One region of the Thalassotalea coralli genome, then DNA from elsewhere that is predicted to be linked to it. Evidence: predicted binding sites of a transcription regulator. Region 1 holds the regulator's gene; the other holds the start of a gene.
What was found. Region 1 encodes sigma-54, which starts transcription at its own class of promoters, with help from an activator protein. Its sites were predicted from a motif close to GTTGGCACGNNNNTNGNNT; they were not measured.
Positions count from the first base shown of each region.

Region 1 (8,011 bases):
AATTGTTTTACCAGCAACGGCCAGCCTTTTCGTGGATTTGGCCAATGTAACAACGATGAGGACAATAAGATGATTGCTCGCCCTAAAGCGGCAACTCTACCAATAACTTTTTGTCCTAAAATTTGCAAAAACTTCACGAAAACTATTCCTTGCCTATCAATTCTTTTTGATATGACGGCGCTTTAAAGTGGAAAGGTACAGGGCCATCAGATTGTCCTTTAACAAACTGCTTAACAAGAGGAGACTCTTGTTGATGAATTTCTTCTGGCGTTCCTTGACCAATAATTTTTTGTTCCGCAATAATGTAAATGTAGTCAGCAATACTCATCACCTCAGGAACATCATGTGAGACAACAATTGACGTCAGCCCAGCAGCATCGTTTAGTGACTTAATCAATCGAACAATCACTCCCATTGAAATAGGATCTTGCCCAGCAAAAGGTTCGTCATACATGATAAGTTCAGGGTCAAGTGCAATTGCACGTGCTAACGCCGCTCGTCTTGCCATACCGCCTGATAACTCACTAGGCTTTAAGTGACGTGCGCCTCGAAGCCCTACAGCTTCTAACTTCATCAATACGATTTTCTCAATAATGCGTTCAGAAAGCTTGGTATGTTCTCTTATCGGAAAAGCGACGTTGTCGTACACTGACATATCGGTAAACAAAGCACCGCTTTGAAACAACATACTCATACGCTGTCTTGCTTGATACAGTTCAGCGCGAGAAAATTGGTTAATATCATCTCCGTCAAAACAAATTTGTCCAGACTCTGGTTGTAACTGACCGCCAATTAAGCGTAACAAGGTTGTTTTACCTATGCCGCTTGGCCCCATTATGGCCGTTACTTTACCTTTTGGAATTTGCAAGCTGATGTTATCGTAAATAACACGCTGCTCGCGTTTAAAGGTCATATTTTTAATGTCTACTAAAATATCTGACATAGAGCCTGTTCTAAGTTTGTCTTCTGTTTTACGAAGTGGCGCTAATTCTAACCTAGCGCAACAAATACTTCATCTGAAATTAACAATCTAATCTGTCTAAAATTAGTAATAATTCGTTTATAAACGTAAGAATTTGTAATATTCGTGGAATTTTCGTTCATTTGCCCCCACTAATAAACAGATGAATAGCAGACCTAGCTTTGGTTGACTATCTTTCATTAGCAGGTAAATTGATGAAAAAATGCCAATCTAAGACGAAATTCTGGCCTTTTTACACTATTTTGAGCAAAAGCTCTTTTTTTTTTGCCTACAACCAGCGACAATTTGCCGACATATTTTGGAGTCGTAAATGTTATTGCAAATTTTTATACTGTTAATTTCTTTAGTTACCCTTGTTTGGAGTGCGGACAAGTTTGTCGTTGGCGCTTCTTCACTCGCGCGTAATTTTGGTGTTAGCCCAATGATTATCGGATTGACTATAGTCGCTATGGGTTCTTCTGCACCTGAAATGATGATCGCTGCAACGGCATCCTTAGACGGTAAACCTGACACCGCGATTGGTAATGCGATTGGCTCCAATATCACTAATATCGCCTTAGTTTTAGGCATTACAGCGTTAATGCACCCCTTGTCTGTTTCTTCTTCTACCATCAAACGTGAGTTACCGCTTGTTCTTGCAATAACTTTACTCGCCTATTGGATGCTATTAGACAAACACTTTTCAGCAACCGAAGGCTACATCCTATTTGCTGGCTTTTTTATCTACATTATTTCTTTACTCATGATCACATTAAAACGCGCCAAAAATAAGCCTATGGACGATGCCATGATCATTGAAGCTGAACAAGAAGTACCAGACGCCCTACCGACTTCTTGGGCGCTGTTTTGGTTAGCAGTAGGCATGGTGCTATTGCCAATGAGTGCCAGCTATTTAGTAAGCTCAGCCGAATTTATCGCTCGAGCTTTTGGCGTCAGTGATCTGGTTATCGGCTTAACTGTTATCGCCATTGGTACTAGCTTACCTGAGCTCGCAGCAAGCATAATGAGTATTGTGAAAAAAGAAGATGATCTTGCCTTAGGCAATATCATTGGCTCCAACATATTTAATATTTTAGCGGTATTGTCACTTGCAGGCATGATCGCCCCAGGCGAAATCGACGCTAATGCAGCAGTAAGAGACGCACCTTATATGGTCGGTGTCACCCTTCTTCTATTTATCTTGTGTTTTGGTCGCAAGTTAGGCAATTTCAGAATCACTCGAGCTAAGGGTGCCTTACTTTTAGTAAGCTTTATTGCTTACCAGCTACTATTATTTAGTCAACTGTAAGATTTTACAGTTGAATGTATGATTCGGTTTTTTTAAAGCCAAACGGAAATTGAGTTAACTATGTCCAAATTTAAAGCACTTGCCAAACAAGTTATTGAAATTGAAAAACAAGCAATCGATGAGCTAAACGAGCATATCAACGATAACTTTGAAACGGCATGCGAATTAATTTTAGCGACTAAAGGACGAGTCATCGTTATCGGCATGGGTAAATCAGGCCATGTCGGTGGCAAAATCGCTGCAACATTAGCGAGCACCGGAACACCAGCATTTTTTGTCCACCCTGGCGAAGCAAGCCACGGTGATTTAGGCATGATTACCGAAGATGACATTGTTTTAGCTATTTCTAATTCTGGTGAAACTGGCGAGTTATTATCGATTATCCCCGTGATAAAGCGCATTGGTGCCAAAATGATAGGCATGTCAGGCAATGAAGAGTCGACTTTAGCTAAATTAAGCGATGTCCATATCTGTGTGAAAGTATCACAAGAAGCCTGCCCATTAGGCTTAGCACCAACCTCAAGCACTACCGCAACCTTAGTAATGGGTGATGCACTAGCAGTCGCACTATTAGAAACACGTGGTTTTACTGCCGACGATTTTGCGCTTTCGCACCCAGGTGGCAGTTTAGGTAAAAGGCTCTTACTTCGTTTAGAAGACATCATGCACAAAGGAAACCGCTTACCCGTGGTTAAGCTTGATGTATTAGTAAAAGACGCCCTAGTAGAAATGTCCGAAAAAGGTTTAGGCATGACCGCCATTGTTAACGATGAAAATCAGCTCGTTGGTTTATTCACTGATGGTGACTTACGTCGCGTACTTGACGATAAAACAGATATACATCAAGATGTTATTGAGTCAGTGATGACCAAAAACCCAACAACAGCTTCACCTGAAATGCTAGCAGCTGAAGCGTTGAAAATTATGGAAGATAAGAAAATAAACGGCCTTATTGTCGTAGATAACCAAGGCTACCCGATTGGTGCTATGAATATGCATGACTTGTTAAAGTCAGGGGTAATGTAATGAATACAACACTTTATGGCAGTATTGACGATAGTGTTTATCAGAAATTTTCTCAGATAAAGCTCTTTGTTTGTGACATAGATGGCGTTTTTTCCGACGGTAGAATATATCTAGGTAACGACGGTGAAGAGCTAAAAGCTTTCCACACGAAGGATGGTTATGGCGTAAAAGCGTTAGCAGCAAGTGGCGTTGATTTAGCCGTGATAACCGGCCGAAATTCAAATATTGTCAATACCCGCATGACAGCACTTAATGTTAAACACATTATTCAAGGTAAAGAAGACAAATTACCCGTTCTAAAAGAGTTATTAGCGGCAGAAGGTTTAGCGCCAGAACACGTTGCCTATATTGGTGACGATATGCCAGACTTTGCTTGTATGGATTATGTTGGTTTAAGTATCGCAGTTAATGACGCCCATCCCGCTATTTTGAAAATAGCACATTATGTAACGACAAATAGAGGTGGATTTGGTGCCGTACGTGAAGCCTGTGATATTATGATGCAAAGCCAAAATACGTTATCACAAGCCACCGGCGCTAGTATATGACACGCACTCACGTTCTTTCTTTACTCTTTTTCATCTGCGCTGTAACCATTTACGGCGTTTTTGAATGGTTTGAAAAAGACCTAGAACAAGCAAATAATGAAGACTATGCGATGAACCCGGACTTCGTTGCAGAGCAATTAAGCAGTAAAGCGTTCGCTCAAAGTGGCAAGTTATCTTATAAGATAGATGCACTAAAAATGGAACATTACAGCGAGCTTGCAGTCACATATTTTGAGCTACCTAAATATACTCTGTTCCCAAAAAGTGGTGACAAGCCTTGGGAAATAAGTGCTAAAGAAGGCACATTATTTGGTAATCATCGCGTACAGCTAGAACAAGATGTTTTGTTGGTAGCTACCGACGAAGACAGTATAATTAAAGAAATACACGGAACTGACTTGGAACTGGATCTCAGTACCAACATCATTAGTTCCAAACAGAATATCGAACTTAAGGGCGCCGATTTTGTGATGTATGGCGCAGGACTTATCGTCGATTTAAATACTAAACAAATAACGTTGACGAAACATGATAAAACGAATTATTTCAAACAAGCGCAATAGGTTACTGGCAGTCATTCTTTGTGCGACTTTTTCAGTAAACGGCTTTGCTGCCGATGACGACCTTAAGCAAAAAATACACGTTGACGCATCGCGTTCTGCTGGCGATCTAAAAAATAAAATATTTAGCTACATCGACAATGTCGTCATTACACAAGGCAGCTTAAAAATAAAAGCAGATCTCGTTCAAGTGTTATCAAATCCAGATTCAGAGCCAAAAACCTATATCGCAAAAGGGTCTCCAGCAACCTTCGAGCAAATTTTAGAAGATGGTACGCCTATTTATTTACAAGCCAATGAGATTACTTACGAGCCGGCAAAAAATACTATAGTCATTTCGGGTAATGCAGAATTAAGGCAAGCAGGAAGCATGGTAAAAAGTAGCGTGATTACCTATAACCTTCTAACTGAGCAAGTGCTTGCAGATAGTAAAGACAACGAACGAGTACAAACCACTCTTCAGCCGAAACAACTGGAAAAGCTTAAAAAATGAGTGCAGTGTTAAGTGCTAGCAATCTAGCTAAATCATATAAAGGCCGCCAAGTTGTAAAAAACGTTGGCTTATCTGTTGAAGCCGGGCAAATTGTTGGTTTACTTGGCCCTAACGGCGCTGGCAAAACCACGTCCTTTTACATGATTGTTGGCCTTGTTAACAATGACAAAGGCAAGATCACCTTAGATGGTGAAGACCTTACACTATTGCCTATGCATGAGCGCGCGCGTCGAGGCATTGGCTATCTGCCACAAGAAGCCTCGATTTTTAGAAAGCTAACTGTTTATCAGAACATTATGGCTATCTTAGAAACACGTAAAGATCTGAACGCTATCGAGCGAGAAGAAAAACTCGAACACTTAGTTGAAGAATTTAATATCGGTCACATTACCGAAAACACAGGCATGAGCCTATCTGGCGGTGAGCGTCGTCGCGTAGAAATTGCTCGTGCGTTAGCGGCTGATCCTAAATTTATATTGCTAGATGAACCCTTTGCTGGCGTAGACCCAATTTCTGTCGGTGATATTAAGAAAATTATTCTACACTTAAAGAACAAGGGAATTGGTATTCTAATTACTGACCACAATGTACGTGAAACCCTCGATGTGTGTGAACATGCTTATATCGTCAGTCATGGAGAATTAATCGCTCAAGGGAATGCAGATCAAATTTTAGCGAATCAACAGGTACGAGATGTATATCTTGGAGAGCAATTCACGTTATAGTTGTGATAAGCTGTTAAAAAAACAAAACCAATAACCTTGGAAAGGATAAGAATTAGATAAATGCGCCCTAGTCTTCAACTCCGTATTGGACAACAACTGACTATGACACCTCAGTTGCAACAAGCGATAAAATTGTTGCAGCTGTCAACGTTGGATCTACAACAAGAAATTCAAGAAGCGCTTGAAAGCAATCCTTTATTAGAAGTTGACGAAGCAGCTTCCGCTAACCAAGAATCTCAGCCTGATAATTTAGAACAAGCTTTTTCTGAAACAACGGAAACGCCTACGGCGAATGATGGCTCTGAAGACGCCTCGCCAACCATTGATGAAATCAGCACAACAGAAGCAATGGATAAGTCTGATATTCCAGAAGAGCTGAATATAGACACCACTTGGGATGAAAGTTTCAGTGCAGGCGTATCAAATACAGGTGCCGCTGCTCCTTCAGAAGATTTTGTTTATCAAGGTGAAACCACAGACTCCATTCAAGATCACCTTCGCTGGCAAATGGAATTAACACCATTTACTGAGACCGACGAAGCCATCGCAATGGCAATTATCGACGCTATTGACGATGCCGGTTATTTAACGGTAACCACCGAAGATATTTTAGAATCTCTTGGCTTAGAAGATGTTGAATTGGATGAAGTAGAAGCTGTGCTTAAGCGCATCAACGTATTCGATCCAGTTGGTGTCGGTGCCCGCTCTATTCCTGAGTGTCTAATTATTCAATTAAACCAATTTGATAAAGATACGCCTTGGCTAGAAGAAGCCAAGCTAATCATTGGCGAGCACATTGACTTACTAGGTAACCGTGACTATCGCACCATCATGCGTAAGACACGCTTGAAAGAAGACCAATTACGCGAAATTATTCGTTTGATCCAGTCACTAGATCCTAGACCGGGCGACTCAGTGATCAAACAAGAAGAGCAATACATTATTCCTGATGTATCTGTTGAAAAGAAAAATGGTCGTTGGGTGGTTGAACTAAATCCAGATACTGCGCCTCGCCTTTCAGTAAACCAACAATATGCTTCTATGGCGCGTTCGATGAAAAATTCTAACGATAGCCAATTTATTCGTTCTAATTTGCAAGAAGCCAAATGGTTTATCAAGAGCTTAGAAAGCCGTAACGATACACTATTAAAAGTAAGTAACTGCATTGTTCAGCGCCAACAAGGGTTCTTTGAGCATGGCCCAGAAGCTATGCGCCCAATGGTTCTTAACGACATTGCCGAAGCTGTAGATATGCATGAATCTACGATTTCACGTGTAACCACACAAAAATACATGCACACCCCACGCGGGATATTTGAACTAAAATATTTCTTCTCTAGCCATGTGAGTACGGAAAATGGCGGAGAGTGTTCTTCCACTGCGATCAGAGCTTTAATTAAAAAGCTGGTCGCAGCAGAAGTGCCAGCGAAACCACTGAGCGATAGTAAAATGGCTGAGTTGTTAGCTGAGCAGGGCATAAACGTTGCAAGACGGACCATAGCCAAATATAGAGAGTCTCTAGGCATTCCACCGTCTAATCAGCGTAAAAGTTTACTGTAAACCTTGAAAGAAGGATGAGAGCTTATGCAAATTAATCTTGCTGGACACCATGTAGAAATCACTGAACCTATGCGCGATAGCGTTAATAAAAAGTTTGCAAAGCTTGAGCGACATTTTGATCACATCAACAATGTCTATGTAGTACTTACCGTAGAGAAGCTCAACCAAATTGCGGAAGCAACTGTTCATTTAAACGGTACCGAAGTTCACGCCAAAGCACAGAATGAAGACATGTATGCTTCTATTGATTCTTTAGTGAACAAACTCGATAAACAAATCCTCAAATATAAAGGCAAAATAAGCCAACACTAGTTTCAACTTCAATGAAAATATCCGACATCATGACAGAGAACTGCACTTTATGTGCAGTTCCTGCTACTAGTAAAAAAAGAATCCTAGAAATCATTTGTGAAAAAGCTGCAGAAAATGCAGTTGAAATGAATACCTACACCTTACTTGAAAGTTTAATGCAGCGTGAAAAAATGGGCTCAACGGGTATCGGCAACGGTATTGCCATTCCTCATGGCCGGTTAGCTGATAGTGAAAAAGTGATGTTAGTGGTAGCAACAACTGAACACCCTATTGAATTTGACGCGATAGATAACCGCCCTGTTGATATTTTTGTCGCCTTATTTGTTCCCGAGCAGCAATGTCAGGAACACCTTTCAACATTACAAAGTATCGCAAAATTATTTGGTAATAAAAAAGTCGTCAAACAAGTGCGAAAATGTGACAGCGATAAAGCACTCTTTCAATTTATAACACAAGCCGAACAATAAAAACGGAATTACAACATGAAACTCACCATCGTCAGCGGACGTTCTGGCTC
Region 1 covers NZ_JBVVBK010000007.1:287,976-295,986, reverse strand. The annotation lists gene mlaE (lipid asymmetry maintenance ABC transporter permease subunit MlaE) at 1-137, opposite strand, end outside; gene ACOB80_RS17935 (ATP-binding cassette domain-containing protein) at 143-943, opposite strand; gene ACOB80_RS17930 (calcium/sodium antiporter) at 1,293-2,270, shown strand; gene ACOB80_RS17925 (KpsF/GutQ family sugar-phosphate isomerase) at 2,331-3,296, shown strand; gene kdsC (3-deoxy-manno-octulosonate-8-phosphatase KdsC) at 3,296-3,844, shown strand; gene lptC (LPS export ABC transporter periplasmic protein LptC) at 3,841-4,407, shown strand; gene lptA (lipopolysaccharide transport periplasmic protein LptA) at 4,373-4,897, shown strand; gene lptB (LPS export ABC transporter ATP-binding protein) at 4,894-5,622, shown strand; gene ACOB80_RS17900 (RNA polymerase factor sigma-54) at 5,683-7,182, shown strand; gene hpf (ribosome hibernation promoting factor) at 7,207-7,494, shown strand; gene ptsN (PTS IIA-like nitrogen regulatory protein PtsN) at 7,506-7,961, shown strand; gene rapZ (RNase adapter RapZ) at 7,977-8,011, shown strand, end outside.

Region 2 (8,011 bases), on a different contig from region 1:
TTGCTCTGGCATTAAAAAGGTAATGTCTTTAGAGAAGCCAACCACTTCAGCGATAAGATCACCTTGTGCTGTTTCAACTAAACACTGGCTTCCTACTGGGGCTTTGACACCAACCGCTTCTAGCGTTAAACCGACAACGCGAACTAAACGGCCAGCAACCGACAATGAATGAGGGTGCACAAATTGTTGGCTGTTATTAAGTCGTTGAGTTATACGTTGAACGTCTATCATCAAAAAATTGACACTTTGGCTTACTGCTTATTGATGTAAAGCCTGTTGCAAGAAAGATTCCAACACATCGTTAATACGGGATTTTATTGATAGATCTATATTTGAAGTACTGTTTTCTATTTGGCAACTACCACGTGCTAGTTGAGGTGCGGGTAGTAAACGCCAGCCCTGCTCTTGGATATGCTCTTCGCCAAATTGCTGAGAAACCAGTTGAATGTCTTCAGGATGAAGTAAGATTTGTGTTTGCGGCTCTTTACTCGGTAAAGCTTTCATTCCCTCGCTAATGGCAGACAATAATATATCAGGGTTTGTTTTTGCTTCGTGGTGGGTAATTGCCTGTGTAAGTTGCGCTACTAATGTGATTAACTCTTGCTCTACTTGGTTTTCAACCACGTTTAACGGCTGAAACAACTGCTCATTGAGCTGTTGCCACTGACTAGCAAGTTCGGCTATTTGTGTTTGGCCTTCTTCTAGCCCTTGCGCTAGTCCTTGCTCGTGTCCTTTAGTCGTTCCGTCCTCAAATCCGGCTTTTTGACCTTCATCAAAACCTGCGCTAAATCCTTCTTCTTTGCCTTGGTTAAAGCCTTCTTGATATGCCGCTTGACGAATTTCTTCAATCTCTTCTGCCGTAAGCGGTTGAACCTCTTCTTCCACTTCTTCCGGCGCTTCATAGCGCCATGTCGGCTTTTTTCCTAAGGCGTTAGTCTTTTGCTGGTCTTCCGGGATCACTTGTTCAACAGACGGCAGCGACCAAACATCTGTCGATTCAGCTTGTTCGGGCTTGATTACTTTTTTCTGCAAATTTGCATTGGTAAAATTTTTCATCGTCTACTAACTGCTATTAAGTGTGCTGTTGAACTATATTTTGAAAAAGCTCTTAAACTCTAGATTATAAGAACTCATCACCACCGCCTGCGCCACCAAGCATAATTTCACCTGCGTCAGATAAGCGTCGAGCAATTGATAAAATTTCTTTCTGTGCAGCTTCCACTTCACTAATACGGACAGGTCCCATAGCTTCTAGGTCGTCAGCCATCATTTCAGCAGCACGTTTAGACATATTAGACATGATCTTATCTTTGAGCGCATCATCAGCACCTTTAATGGCTTTCATTAATGCGTCTTGTTGCACTTCACGCAAGATTGCCTGTATGCCTCGGTCGTCTACATCAGCTAAGTTTTCAAATACAAACATCAGATCTTGGATTTGTTGGCTCATTTCTTCATCGTGCTCACGAATCGAATCCATCAACATGCCTTCAATGTTGGTATCTAAGTAGTTCATGATGTCAGCTGCCGCTTTCAAGCCGCCCATTTTCGCTGCTTGCGCACCGGCTTGACCCGCGAATTGTTTCTCCATAATTTCATTCAACTCTTGTAATGCCGCCGGTTGAACTTCCTCAAGGTTAGCGATACGCATCATTAAGTCTAGGCGTGTTTTCTCTGCAAACTGACCTAAGATTTCTGCTGATTGTTCAGGCTCTAAGTAAGACAATACAATTGTTTGAATTTGAGGATGCTCGTTTCGAATAATGTTGGCAACTTGCTTTGAGTCCATCCATTTCAACGAATCTAAACCTTTAGCACCGCCACCCATAACGATTTGATCAATCAGGTTGCCCGCTTTATCTTCACCTAAGGCTGCTGTTAACGCTTTACGAACAAACTCTTCACTTTGGAAACCTATGGTACTGAAGTTTTGAATTTCATTGATAAACAGCTTGTGAACGGCGGTGATTTTCTCTTGAGTAAAATCTTCCATTGCCGCCATTACCATGCCCACTTGCTGCACTTGTTTTGGCTCTAAGTGTTTTAGGATTTGCGCTGCATCTTCTTCCGATAAGCTCAGTAACAAAATAGCGGCTTTTTCGGCACCATCTAACTTGTCTACGTCAAACCCTGCTGGGACTGGCGCTAGTTCTTGTGTTTCATCACTCATCTTCGTTCAACCAACTTTTAACTACTTGAGAAGACAGTTCTGGTTCATTAGCAACTAATGCGCGAACTGCCTTAAGAATGTCTTCATCACGGTGTAAATCAGGTAATTGTAAGCTACCGTCAGCAGCAAACCCTACCGCTCCCGCATCAAAGTCTGATGTTAGCATATCCATGGTCTCATCACCTAGATCAACGTGTGAATCTAGAGACTTTTCACCATAATCTTGCGGCTCTTGCTCAGGGTAAATTAAGCGTTTCAGCATTGGACGAACTACAGCTAGTATCAAGATGATAATAACTAAAGCACCCATAGAAAGTTTCAAAATTTTGAAGAACCATGCTTCTTGATAAAAAGGCAATAATTCAGCTTCTTCCATTTCCATGCGTGAAAACGGTAAGGTCACAACTTCTAATGTGTCACCACGTTGAATATTAAAGCCGATACTGCCTTGTAATAATCGGCGGATATTTGCTAATTCTTGCTCAGAGCGAGGATTCGTTGTTGTTTCACCTTCTGCATTAGCAGACGATAAATAGTCTAACGCCACCGAAACACTGATTCTGCGAATAACGCCCGTTTGTTGTTTGGTGTAGCTGATTGACTCATCAAGTTCAAAGTTTTTCGTTGACTCTGAATGCTTGCGACTCGGCATAGATTGCTTTTGGCCTGTGCCAACCGCGTTTTCAGGAATATTAGAATCTAGTGGCGGTTGATTGGTCAATGCACCAGGAATACCGCCGATGCTACCACCAATCGACGTATCTTCAACTTTCATTTCACTACGAAGAGCAGGTAAATCTGGGTTGAAACGACGTTGTGTTTCTTCGGTATTAGTAAAGTCCATCGTAACATCAACCTGGGCAGTATAGTTGCCTAAACCAACCACAGGGATCATGATGCTATCAATTTTTTCCATGTATTCTTGTTCGCGCTTTTGCTCGATTTCAAATTCTTTACGAGAGCGAGAAGAGATAGAGTCTTGAGAGCCCGAATTTAGAAGACGACCATTTTGATCCGTCACTGTAACGCGATTTGGGTCTAAGCTTTGTACGGCAGAAGCAACAATATCAACAATTGAATCAACTTCTTCTTCCGAAAGTAAGCGACCTTTTCTTAGCGTAAGTACCACAGTAGCAGACGGTGACTTTTCACGTTTAGCAAACACGTTGTCGCGAGGAATCGCTAATAATACACGTGCGCGACTTACCGTTTGTAATTCTTCAATCGTGCGAGCAAGCTGCTGTTCACGAGAATGCTTTAAACGCTCTCGCTCTAAACGCTGACTTACACCAAAGCCCATGTCTTGCATGATAATTTCTTCACCAGCTGAAGGCTCGTCAGTTAACCCTTCTCTTGCTAACAATAACTTAATGTCTTGGTATTGATCTGCTGGTACAGAAATAGTGTTATTTTCTTGTTTGTAGTCCTTGATACCATTGGCATCAAGAAAATCCATGGTTTTAATTAACTGATCAGTTGGAAGCTTAGCAAGGTAGCGGTACTCAGGCTGGTTAGCCCACATAATAACGAACACAGCAATTGCCAAACAAATCGCTAACGCCATTATCAAAGTAAGTTGACGAAGTACGTCGACATTGCCCATCGCTGCAGCAAAGCCAGACTTCTGCTCCATAATATCATCTGATTTATTGTCAGATGCGACTAGATCTGAACCACCGTCTGCTGTTGCTAGTGCTGTGTTTGTTGTATCTGCCACTGACGTTTCTCCGCTTTACTACTTGTTATTGCGCTATTCTGGTAACTGTGCCGATTAAACTGGCATGCTCATGATTTCTTTGTACGCTTCGACAAACTTGTTTCTAACTTCTACCGTCGCTTCAAAAGCGATACTGGCTTTAGAAGCCGTAATCATGGTGTCGGCCAACGAAACGCTGCGGTCACCCATTTCAAATCGGGTACGCATTTCGCCAGCTTCAGATTGCACATCATTCACTTTATCAACAGCTTGTTTTAGTAAACTCGCAAAATCTCCAGAAGTAGAGTTAGTTTGAGAAGGCGCAGTAACTTGCTCAAGGCCCTCTAAGTTTGCGATTTTGTTGGTACGATTACCCATAGCCTCAAGTTGCATACTTTGCATTTGGCTATACAGAGAATTGCCTTTGATATCCATGGTTGTCTCACTTGTGTCAATAATTTGAAATCAATTGTTATTAAGTGTTAATGCAACCTTAGTGCCAAAAAGAAAATCCAACTTAAGACACTGATTTAAATTAAAAATAATAGGAATATGGAAGTGATTTCACGTTGTCAATTTATCGACTAGACGTAAAGCAGTATAAAAAGTAGCCGCCAGCTCTGTGTGGAACAAAACAGAGCTGGCAGCACTTAGTGGTAACTATTAAAGCAAATAGTAAAGACTACGCGGGAATTTCGATACCTGAGTCACGCATTTTGGCGATTTTGTAACGTAGGGTTCTTGGGCTTATCCCTAATCGTTCAGCAACATCTTTGCGGCTGCCGTGACAAGCAATTAAGGTATCTAGAATAATTTGATGTTCTTGTAGCTTTAATTCGCTTCCTAATTTGTCTTCGCTGCGCTCTTCTGTAGCGGGTTGCGTAACAATAGCTGTATCAAAGTTTTCAATGAGAAGATCACCCGCGTCAATTTTACCGTCACCATGTAAAATAAGCGCTCGCTGCATAATATTGTCTAACTCACGAACATTACCTGGCCAATCATAAGCGAGCATTTTACTGCGCGCACTCGCGGTAAACTCTGGTACTAACTGCTGTTGCTTAGTGCATACTCTTTCGATTAAATGCTGTGCCAATGGCACAATATCGTCACGTCGTTGTGCTAGTGGTAACCAAGTTAATGGGAATACATTAAGTCGATAATATAAATCTTCACGAAATACGCCGTCAGCTACAGCGTCTTTTAAATCTCTATTACTTGTGGCGATAACACGAACGTCTAACTTAATGGTTTTACGACCAGCAAGGCGTTCAACTTCGCGCTCTTGCAGAACCCGTAAAATTTTAGCCTGCAAGCCTAAATCCATTTCAGTAATTTCATCGAGTAATATGGTGCCGCCTTGGGCTTGCTCAAACTTACCAGGGCATGCTTGGATCGCCCCCGTAAAAGCGCCTTTTTCATAACCAAATAAAGTCGCTTCCAGCATATTTTCAGGAATAGCCGCACAGTTAATCGCAACAAAAGGCTTGTCTGCACGCGCAGATTGGCTATGAATATACTGCGCCAATACTTCTTTACCCGACCCGCTAGGCCCTAAAACCATGACCGACGCTTCTGTTGTGGCGACTTTTTGTGCCAAACGCAATAAGTCTAAACTCTGTGCATCTGCCACCACAGGCTCAAATACATCTTGTTTTTGTACCGGCATGTATTGATTAACCATATTTAATAATACTTCTGGCGCAAAGGGTTTTGCCATATAGTTACTAGCGCCATCTTTCATCGCTTGTACTGCGTCATCAATCGTTCCGTATGCTGTCATCATCAGCACTGGCATTTTCGGGTAACTTGTCTTGATTGATTTAAGTAAATTTAAACCTGACATACCGCCCATTTGCACGTCACTAACAACTAAGTCAACTTTGTGTTCTTTTAGCTGAATTAAAGCCGTTTCTCCAGAATCAGCTTCTATACATTGATGCCCTGCCAGTTGCAAAGTATCAACTAAGGCTTCACGCAATCCGGTATCATCCTCTACCACTAAAATGCTATTTTGTGTCATAGGTATTCTCCTGTGCGTTTAACTGAGTCGCTTGTTCATTTCCATTGCTATTGTTATAGCCATTGAGCAAGGGAAGTGAAAAACAAAAATGAGCGCCTTTAGCTTCAGAGTTATCCGATGCATTTAACAAATGGATTTCCCCTTGATGTGCATTAGCCACTGATTTAACTACCGCTAAACCTAGCCCAGTTCCTTTTGCACGAGAAGTAAAGAAAGGTTCGAATATTTTCTTCGCTGTATCTGTGTCGATACCTGGACCATTATCTTTGACGCTAATAATGGCTTTGTCATTTTGGCAATAACATGAAATATCAATGACTGCTTGCTCAGGTATTACTTCTAAGGCGTTATGAATTAAATTTTGAATAGCACCTGTTAGTGCTGTTTTATTGCCAAGGATCTGACAATCGTCTTGGCATAAATTAAGATTAACCTCGGCACCAGCTTGCTCGATAAGCGCTTCTAAGCCTTGGGTAGAGTCTTCAACAATTTCATTAACCGATAAAGGCGTAACAACTTGCTGCTGACCACTTTTGGCAAACAACAACATATCGTTAACGGTTTGTTCCAAGTCGTGAAGACGAGACATCAACTTGTCTTGGAATGCGTCTCTGGCCTGATTATCTAATTTGTCATTTTTTAAATTGGCGCCGTATAAAATTGCCGCAGATAATGGCGTCCTCACTTGGTGAGCAAGTTTAGAGACCATTTGTCCTAACGAAGATAAACGTTGTAGCTGGCTAAGTTTGTCTTGCAGTAAACGCGTTTCGGTAAGATCGGTGATCATAATGAGCTGACCCGGTTGGTCAACTAGTGCGGTAATTTCTAGCTTAACTCTTCGACCATCTTTTAGTGAGACTTCGTGCCAGTCGTCTGCTCTTGGCTTAAACGAACGGCGAATAACATCAAACCAAGGGTGGCCTAAAATTGGTTCTTCAAGTAGCTTACTGGCAATTTGGTTTATCTTTACCACAATGCCATCGCCATCAAGCATGATCATACCTGTTGGCATCACATCGATGAGCATTTCTAATTGGCTAGATTGTTGGCGAAGTAACTGCAGCTCTCCTTGATAGGATTCTTGAGCTAACTCAGCTTTACCTTGCCCCCCCATCTGTTCAATAAAGGGAAAGACTCCCTGATGAAACATGGATTGAGAGCTTGATTGTTCTGATAACGCAACAGCCATAATGCACCACTTGAATTAAATATTACATTCGAGTTTTGCATTAATTGTGCCAAGTATATTTTTCTTTTATTTTCAGCAACCTAGAAAGGTAAGTCAATTAATTGGCTGCTAGGATCCGATCCTTTTAAAACGATCAGTCAGTTTTTTGAAGTTGGTATTTACGCATCTTTTCTACTAACGTAGTGCGTCGCATACCCAATAGTTCAGCAGCTCTAGCAACGACCCAGTCATGGCGCTCTAATGCTTGAGTGATCAGCGATACTTCAAGATCAGCTAAGAATTCTTTTAAGTTAACACCTTCATCAGGAAGAACATTTGGATCGTCGGTGCTTTCTTCTTCAAAACCCGCAGAGAAGCTGTCATCGTCGTCTTCTTCGTAATCAAAGCCTGCGAAAAGCTCATTAATCGCCTCTCGCTCTTGCAGCTCTTCTGGATATTCAGGGCTGTACGCTTCTACGTCAATATGTTGATACTTCTTAGGTAACTCAGCAACGTCTACAACTTGCTCGCCAAACATAATGATCATACGTTCGATCAAGTTAGACAATTCACGCACATTGCCTGACCACGGGTGTTCTTGTAATGAAGCAATAGCCTGTTCAGTAAAGCGCACCGACTGACCTTGGTCCGCTTCAAAGCGCGAGATCAGCTCTTGAAGTAATAGTGGAATATCTTCCTGGCGCTCTCTTAATGACGGCGTTTCAATAGGAAATACATTTAAGCGATAATACAAATCTTCACGAAAATCGTTAGTTTTGATCATCTCTTCAAGGTTTTGATGAGTCGCGGCAATAACCCGAACATCTGCTTTGATGCTTTTCGCACCACCAACACGCTCAAACGTTCGTTCTTGTAAAACGCGAAGCAACTTTACCTGCATCGGATGAGGCATATCACCGATTTCATCTAGAAATAGCGTACCGCCCTCCGCTA
Region 2 covers NZ_JBVVBK010000001.1:341,432-349,442, reverse strand. The annotation lists gene fliI (flagellar protein export ATPase FliI) at 1-231, opposite strand, end outside; gene fliH (flagellar assembly protein FliH) at 259-1,056, opposite strand; gene fliG (flagellar motor switch protein FliG) at 1,121-2,170, opposite strand; gene fliF (flagellar basal-body MS-ring/collar protein FliF) at 2,163-3,887, opposite strand; gene fliE (flagellar hook-basal body complex protein FliE) at 3,942-4,301, opposite strand; gene ACOB80_RS01485 (sigma-54-dependent transcriptional regulator) at 4,549-5,889, opposite strand; gene ACOB80_RS01480 (sensor histidine kinase) at 5,876-7,039, opposite strand; gene ACOB80_RS01475 (sigma-54 dependent transcriptional regulator) at 7,212-8,011, opposite strand, start outside.
Region 2: fliE (flagellar hook-basal body complex protein FliE) is a predicted target of sigma-54. The motif match lies at 4,352-4,370, and genes of this name have one in related genera.